DNA from 2 places in the Aestuarierythrobacter aquiaggeris genome. Region 2 is predicted to be linked to the other one. Evidence: predicted binding sites of a transcription regulator. Region 2 holds the regulator's gene; the other holds the start of a gene.
What was found. Region 2 encodes LexA, which represses DNA repair genes until DNA is damaged. Its sites were predicted from a motif close to GTTCCNCNCTTGTTCT; they were not measured.
Positions count from the first base shown of each region.

Region 1: the regulator LexA is predicted to act here: its motif matches at 2,419-2,434, upstream of WFP06_RS05490 (ATP-dependent helicase).

Region 1 is NZ_JBANRL010000001.1:1,127,756-1,131,919, forward strand. It holds gene WFP06_RS05485 (DEAD/DEAH box helicase) at 1-68, shown strand, start outside; gene WFP06_RS05490 (ATP-dependent helicase) at 92-2,410, opposite strand; gene WFP06_RS05495 (hypothetical protein) at 2,543-2,812, shown strand; gene WFP06_RS05500 (GFA family protein) at 2,867-3,298, shown strand; gene rsmD (16S rRNA (guanine(966)-N(2))-methyltransferase RsmD) at 3,300-3,842, opposite strand; gene WFP06_RS05510 (pseudouridine synthase) at 3,839-4,164, opposite strand, start outside.
Region 2 is NZ_JBANRL010000001.1:1,333,213-1,337,376, forward strand. It holds gene WFP06_RS06485 (ComEC/Rec2 family competence protein) at 1-1,591, shown strand, start outside; gene lexA (transcriptional repressor LexA) at 1,651-2,343, opposite strand; gene moaC (cyclic pyranopterin monophosphate synthase MoaC) at 2,486-2,959, opposite strand; gene trpC (indole-3-glycerol phosphate synthase TrpC) at 2,956-3,741, opposite strand; gene trpD (anthranilate phosphoribosyltransferase) at 3,738-4,164, opposite strand, start outside.

The DNA.
Region 1 (4,164 bases), 210 kb from region 2:
CGGCTTCGAAGAATGATGACGAATGGAACGGTCCGGTGCCCGGTTTTCTGGATGTTTCCGCCAGCTGACTTTCATCCGGGCCGGCTCGCTCTCAGGCCGCATTTTCGACGAAGCTGTCGATCACGCGTTTTACGCCGGTTGCCTCGAAATTTATCTCCAGCTTGTTGCCTTCCTGGCTGATTACCGTGCCGTAACCGAATTTGTCGTGGAACACGCGCGCACCCAGCACAATGTCGCTGCGCGGTTTTGCAGCGAAGCTGGCAGCGCTGCGGCCGGTTTCTGCAATTCGCTTTGGTTTGGTGTCGTACCCTGTCGATAATGCGCGCTGCCAGCCGGGCCCGCGCTGCTTGCCGCGGTCGGGCGCAGCTTTTGACACATGAGCGAACGGGTCATCACTCTCGGACCAATTTGCCCGCCAAAGCGACGCACCGCCGGACATGGTGGTTTCCTTTTCAACATGATCGTCCGGCAATTCGTCGATAAAACGCGAGGGTATCGAACTGGTCCATTGGCCGTAAATGCGCCGGTTGGCGGCGTACAGGATCGTGCAATGCCGTTTTGCCCGTGTGATCGCCACATAAGCAAGCCGCCGCTCTTCCTCCAGACTGGCCAGACCGCCTTCATCAAGCGAGCGTTGGCTGGGGAACACACCTTCTTCCCAGCCAACCAGAAATATGTTGTCAAACTCCAGCCCCTTGGCGGCGTGAATGGTCATGATGGTGATTTTTTCATCTTCCGCCGATCCCTCGTTGTCCATCACCAGAGCGACATGTTCAAGAAAGTCGCCCAAAGTTTCGTATTCTTCCATGGCGCGGGCAAGCTCTGAAAGGTTTTCGATCCGGCCGGCAGCTTCGGGACTGCGTTCTTTTTCGAGCATCTCGGTATAGCCGCTTTCGTCCATGACCGTTCGCAGCAGATTTGCCGGTGTTACCGCCTGCGCCATTTCGCCCCATTGCAGAAACTGGCGCATAAGATTGCCGATCGTACTGCTTGCCCGTTTCGGCAATTCGTCACTATCAGCCAGATCGAGCGATGCCGCAGCCAGCGGCATATTTGTCGCCCGCGCATGGCGGTGCATCGACTCCAGCGTTTTTGCCCCCAATCCGCGCTTGGGCTGGTTATAAATCCGCTCGAACGCCAGATCGTCGGCGGGCTGTGCGATAACGCGCAAATAGGCGAGCGCATCGCGGATTTCGGCGCGCTCGTAAAAGCGGAAACCGCCAACGATGCGGTAATTGAGGCCGACCTGAATGAAACGGTCTTCGAATTCGCGGGTCTGGTATTGGGCGCGGACCAGAATTGCGATTTCATTCAGCGACGCACCTTCGCGTTCCAGCCGTTCGATTTCTTCGGCAACGCGGCGCGCTTCCTCGGGGCCGTCCCAGACGCCGATGACGCGGACCTTGTCGCCGCCGCTGACCCGGGTCCACAGCGTCTTGCCCAGCCGTTGGCTGTTGGCGTTGATCAGGCCCGAAGCTGCAGCAAGGATGTCGGGCGTGGAACGGTAATTCTGTTCCAGCTTTACGACTTTCGCTCCGGGAAAATCACGGTCGAAGCGCAGGATATTGGCAACTTCCGCGCCGCGCCAGGAATAGATCGACTGATCGTCATCACCCACCACACAGATATTCTTGCGAGATTGCGCGAGCAGGCGGAGCCACAGATACTGGACCTGATTGGTGTCCTGGTATTCATCGACCAGAATATATTTGAAGCGTTTCTGGTATTGTCCCAGCACGTCATCATGCTGGCGGAATATATTGAGCATGTGGAGCAGAAGGTCGCCGAAATCGCAGGCGTTGAGCGCCTTGAGGCGGTCCTGATAGATCTGGTACATCTGTTTGCCGCGGCCGTCCGCATATGCTTCGTTTTCCGCTGCATCGAGATCGCCGGGGTTGAGCCCGCGGTTCTTCCAGCGGTCGATCAGACCGGCCAGCTGACGCGGCGGCCACCGTTTTTCGTCCAGATCATTGTCGCGGATCAGCTGTTTCAGCAGTCGTAGCTGATCGTCAGTGTCGATAATCGTGTAATTGCTTTTCAGGCCGACCAGTTCTGCATGGCGGCGCAGCATCTTGGCGCCGATCGAATGGAACGTGCCAAGCCAGGGCATACCCTCGACAGCTTCACCAATATGTTTGCCGACCCGTTCACGCATTTCGCGCGCGGCCTTGTTCGTAAATGTCACGCACAGAATTTCGCTGGGCCATGCCAGCCGCATGGCAATCAGATGTGCCATCCGAGAAGTCAGCGCCGCGGTCTTGCCCGTACCGGCACCCGCCAGCATCAAAACCGGCCCTTCGGTGGTCAGCACTGCTTCGCGCTGCGGATCGTTGAGCATCGCGGCATAGGGCGGGGCAGTATCGCGGCCGGGCAGTCCGGTCGGGACGGGCAGGGTGTTTTTGTCAGTCATGGGCTGAGTGAACAGTTAGGGAACGAATATGCCCGCGGCAAGGGTTTGTGCCACTGGCACGGCCCCGCGCGGAACCCGGCACCCGCTGCAGCGTTCAATCAGCAATGCGTTCGCTTTATCCGGAGACTTAAGATGAGAAAATTCCTAATCGCGCTGGCCGCTTCAGGTTTGGCTGTCGCCGCCGTTTCGCCCGCATTGGCCGATGATCACATGGAACCAAAGGCCGAGGTGACGCAGCGTAACGCAAAAGGGCAAGCCACCATGATCCGGATCGGCGATCAGGAATATGCCGTGTGCACAAAAGACAAATCCGATGGCTGCATCAACCCGCGCTCCGCAGGATTGAACTGGGGTAACCGCGAACTGGATTACTGGCCCGGCAAACCTGCCAGCCAGAAGTAGGCCGGTCAAAACGCGGTATCGCCATTTGCAAACAGGCGCTGCCGCGTGGCAACTATGTCCGATAATTCATTTGCGGGGACACGAATCATGATGACCGGCGGGTGCCATTGCGGCGCGATTCGTTATGAAATCATGGGCGAGGTGTTAAACCACGCTTTGTGCCATTGCCGCGATTGCCGCCGCAGCGCTGGTGCGCCGATGGTGGGCTGGGCCATGATGACACTGGACCAGCTTGCGATTGGCGGCGACGCGGCCGTATTTGCTTCATCCGAACATGCCCGGCGACATTTCTGCATCCAATGCGGGACGGGTCTGTTTTATACCAATGACGAAATGCTGCCGGGTCTGGTGGATGTACAAACCGGCACGCTCGACGAGCCGGAAAATCTGCCTGCTCAAATACAGGTCCAAACGGCAGAGCGGTTACCGTGGATGGAAACCGCGCACGAACTTGCCGCGTTCGAGCGTTATCCCCCGCAGGAATAATTCACTCGGGTCGCAGCAATGTGATCTTGGCTTTGCCAACTTTGCGTTCGGTTTCGGCACCAAGGCCGCTCACTGCGACATCTTCATTAAACGCGGTTTCCACCGCGATCAGCGTTTGCGGCCCGATCCAGCCCAGCCTGATCAGGCGGTCAAGCGCCACGATGCCCGCGCCGGTGTGGTAGGGCGGGTCCAGCAAAATCAGGTCATGCGGCACTTTGGTCGGCCCCAATGACATAACAGATCCCGACTGGACGATAGCCCTGCGATCTGCGCCCAATACCGCAACATTGGTTTTCAACGCTTTTAGCGCTTCGCCATCATTTTCCACAAACAGGCATGAACCTGCGCCGCGTGACAGCGCCTCCAGGCCCAGCGCCCCCGATCCTGCAAACAGATCCGCGACCGTCATATCATTAAAACTGCCCACCCGGCTGGCGAGCATATTGAACAGCGTTTCGCGCGTTCTGTCAGCGGTCGGGCGCGTGGCCACGCCTTTGGGAGCGATCAATTTGCGTCCGCGCCAGTCACCCGCAATTACTCTCATTTGCGCAGGTTCTTCTTGACCAGCTCCTTGCGCATCCGCTCGACTTCGACCTGCGCCACTTCGACCGCCGCACCGCGCGCCAGATTGCCCAGTTTGAACGGCCCGTATTCAAGCCGCATCAGGCGGGACACTTCCAGCCCAAAATGCTCCAGAACGCGGCGAACCTCGCGGTTTTTACCTTCGGTCAGGGTCATTTCGACCCACTGGTTCGCGCCCGCACCGCGTTCAAGATTGGCATCGATCTGGCCGTAGCGGACACCATCGATTGTGATCCCGTGAATCAGTTCTTCCAGCTGCGCCTGCGTAATTCCGCCGAATGTGC
Region 2 (4,164 bases):
AGCGCCCCCGATGCTGCCGGGCGGCTATGATTTTGCGCGTACTGCCTGGTTTGCCGGGTTTGCCGCAACGGGAAGCGTTCTCGGAGAAGTCGAGGTCAGGCAAAGGGCGGACGAGAGCGGCCTTCTGGCCCCCCTTCAGCGGTTTCTGTCCGCGCATGTGCGGCGCAATCTGGATGGCTCGGCCGGGTCGATCGCTGCAGCTTTCGCGTCAGGTGACCGGGGAGCAATTTCAAATGCCGATGAAGAAGCCATGCGCGATGCCGGGCTTACACACCTGCTTTCCATCAGCGGTTTGCACGTCAGCGCCGTGATCGCCGGCGCATATTATGTGGCCATAACCCTGCTGGCGCTTTGGCCATGGTTGGCGCTGAGGGTGCGGTTGCCGCTTGCTGCGGCGGCCTTCGCGGCATTGGCCGGCATCGGGTACACGCTTCTGACTGGATCGGAGGTACCGACAATCAGAAGCTGCGTCGGAGCTGTCCTGATCCTCATCGCATTGGCGATGGGGCGTGAACCGCTTTCACTGCGAATGGTATCGGTTGCCGCACTGTTTGTGCTGCTTCTGTGGCCGGAAACGCTGGTGGGGCCGAGCTTTCAAATGAGCTTTTCAGCAGTCATCGCGATCATCGCACTTCACAATTCGGAACCTGTCAGGCAATTCCTTGCCCCTCGTGAGGAGCGTTGGATCTCGCGAACCGGGCGGCGGGCGTTTATGTTGCTTGTCACCGGGTTGGTGATCGAAATAGCGTTGATGCCAATCGTCATGTTCCATTTTCATCGGGCCGGGCTTTACGGCGCACTTGCCAACGTAATCGCTATTCCGCTGACAACCTTTGTCTCTATGCCGCTTATCGCGATTGCCCTCACTTTAGACATTGCAGGGATTGGCGCCCCGTTTTGGTGGCTAGCGGGTAAATCGCTCGATCTGATGCTGGCTATTGCCCACTTCACTTCCGCACAACCCGGCGCGGTTAAACTGGCGCCGCATATGGGCACGGGCCTATTTGCGCTGTTTTTGGCGGGATCGCTATGGCTTGCCCTGTGGAGGGGGAAGGGACGACTGTACGGGCTTTTCCCCGTTTTGGCGGGTGCAATCGGGGTATTCAACTTGTCGGCCCCGGATGTGCTGGTGTCGAGTGATGGGCGCCATGTCGGGATCGCAGGGGAAGGGGATATACTGCTGATGCTGCGCGATAGTCGAAGCAGTTATGCCAGCGATAACCTTCAGGAAATGGCAGGTCTTTCGGGCCAGATTATCGCTCTCGATCGCTGGCCTGGGGCGCGGTGCAGCAGAGATTTTTGCACGATCACCATCGTGAGAGAGGGTAAAGCGTGGTCAATTCTGATGGCCAGAAGCAAGGACCTAGTTGAAGAGAGCGCATTGGCCGCTGCTTGCGAGGCATCCGATATCGTGGTTGCAGACCGCTTTCTTCCCCGCAGTTGCCAGCCCAAATGGCTCAAGGCCGATCGCAGGACCCTGGCACAATCGGGCGGATTAGCCCTCTTTCTGGGAAAACAACGCATCGACCGGGTCAGCGACACGCAGGGCCGACACGGTTGGTGGCAACCCTGGGAACCGGGCAAACGCTAATCAAGCCAAAGACTGCCGGCCAGCAGGCCTGACGCGGCCACCGACACAAAACGGTACCTTTAGTGATAGCGGCGGAGCAATCCCGCCAGCTTGCCCTGAACTTCCACTTGCCCGGGTTCGTAAATTTGCGGCGAGTAGGAGGAGTTGGCCGGGTCAAGACAGATTTTGCCACCTTCCTTACGCAGATATTTCAACGTGGCTTCGGTGTTATCGACCAGAGCGACAACGATTTCGCCGTCGCGCGCTGTATCGGTGCGTTTCACCAGCGCGAAATCACCATCGAAAATACCCGCTTCGATCATTGAATCGCCTGAAACTTCCAACGCATAATGCTCACCAGGGCCGAGCAGAGCAGCAGGAACAGGAAGGCTCGTATGATCTTCAAACGCTTCGATCGGGGCCCCCGCCGCAATCCGGCCATGGAGTGGTATCTCGATCACATCATTTGCAGGCTGCGGCCGATTGGCCAACGGCGGCACAATCTTGCGTCCGATCACATCATTTGCTGCAACCGATCCCGCTTGCCCCGCACTCGCATCCTCTGGCTGTTTCAAAACTTCCAGAGCGCGCGCACGGTTGGGTAGCCGCCGGATAAAGCCCCGTTCCTCGAGCGCCGAAATCAGACGGTGCACACCTGATTTTGACTTGAGATCCAGCGCATCCTTCATCTCCTCGAAAGATGGCGAAATGCCCGTTTCTTCAAGCCGTAACTGAATAAAACGGATTAATTCGTGCTGTTTGGCAGTCAGCATAATCGGGTCGCTCCCTGGTTGCCCGCATCAATATCCGCACCCTGACGCAAACAGGTCAGCTAGTGAACGAATGAGGAACAAGTAAGCAACATTTTGAAAAGTGTCAAGCGGACGGGGCACAATGCTGATTATTCTGAGCGAACTAGCCGCTTCTGTGCCAGTCGCCCGATTTGCCGCCGGTTTTATCGCACAGCCGAAGGTTGCCGATCGTCATGGATTTATCGACCGCTTTCACCATGTCGTAAATTGTGAGTAATGCGATCGATGTTGCTGTCAAAGCTTCCATTTCGACGCCTGTTTTGCCGGTCAGCTTCACGGTGGCCGCGACGATAATCCCGCGCTCGTCCGAACGGAAATCGATCACGACAGAATCCAGCGCGAGCGGATGGCACAGGGGTATGAGGCGAGCAGTATCTTTTGCAGCCATGATACCGGCGATACGGGCGGCTGCCAGCACGTCGCCCTTCGGCGCGTCGCCATCGGTAATTGCAGATAGTGCCTTATCGGACATATCGATCCTGCCTTCGGCAACAGCGCTCCGCAATGTCTCGGCCTTGCCGCCGACATCGACCATGCGCGCATTGCCGGAGGCATCGAGGTGGGTGAGCCTGCTCATGATGCCAGCAAAGCGCGGGTTGCGGTTTCGAGATCCTGATGCCGCATCAAACTTTCCCCAACAAGAAAACAGCGGACCCCGGATCCTGACAACCGAAGGAGATCCGCATTGTTCGATATCCCGCTCTCACCGACCAGAATGGTGCCTTCAGGTGCCAGCGATGCAAGTTTTTCCGTAATCGTCAAATCAGTTTCGAATGTCTTCAAATTACGGTTGTTCACGCCGATCAAACGCGTTTCGAGCTTTGCAGCACGTTCCATTTCAGCCGCGTCGTGGACTTCGACAAGAACATCCATTCCAGCTTCTGTTGCAGCGCACTCAATCTCGCGCATTTGGTCATCGTCCAGCGCAGCGACGATAATCAGGATGGCATCCGCACCAATTGCCCTGGATTCGACAACTTGCCATGGGTCCACCATGAAATCTTTCCGCAGAACCGGAAGACTGCAAGCCTTGCGGGCTTCGATCAGATAATCTTCATGCCCTTGAAAGTATTGCGAATCCGTTAGAACCGACAGGCAGGCTGCACCGCCACGCTCATAGCTTGCGGCGTGACCAGCGGGGTCGAAATCCTCCCGGATAAGGCCTTTGGAGGGTGACGCTTGCTTGATCTCGGCGATCAAACCGAAGCCGCTGCGGGATGCGGCGGCAAGCGCAGCGGTGAAGCCGCGCGGTTGCCCCTGCTCACCAGCTTGCTGTTCCAGACCGGCACGCGAAAGCAGCCGTTTCCTGATCGCTACTTCGGAGCGTTTGGTTGCGCAGATTTCTTCGAGTTTGTTCATTTGACCGACTTGATCCAGCAATCGAGAAGAGTGTTGGCGAGCCCCTTGTCCAGCGCTTCGGCAGCCTCTTCGACACCATCGGGCCAGCTTTGCACTTCGCCTGCCACCATCAATGCAGCGGCGGCGTTAAACAGAACGGCATCACGGTACGGACCCGGTGCACCCATGAGCAAAGCGCGCAGTGCGGCCGCATTATGGGCGGCATCGCCGCCACGGATCGCTTCGACCGGTGCGCGTTGCAGCCCGGCCTCAGCTGCATCCATGCGCTTCATTTCGAAATCGTTGCCACTGACGTCTGCCATTTCGTTTCCGCCGGCGAGACTAAGTTCGTCCAGACCTTCATCACCCGATACGATCAGGGTGTGTCCCGTGCCGAGCTGTGCCATTGCGCCGGCATATATGGGCACATAAGCTGGCCTCGCT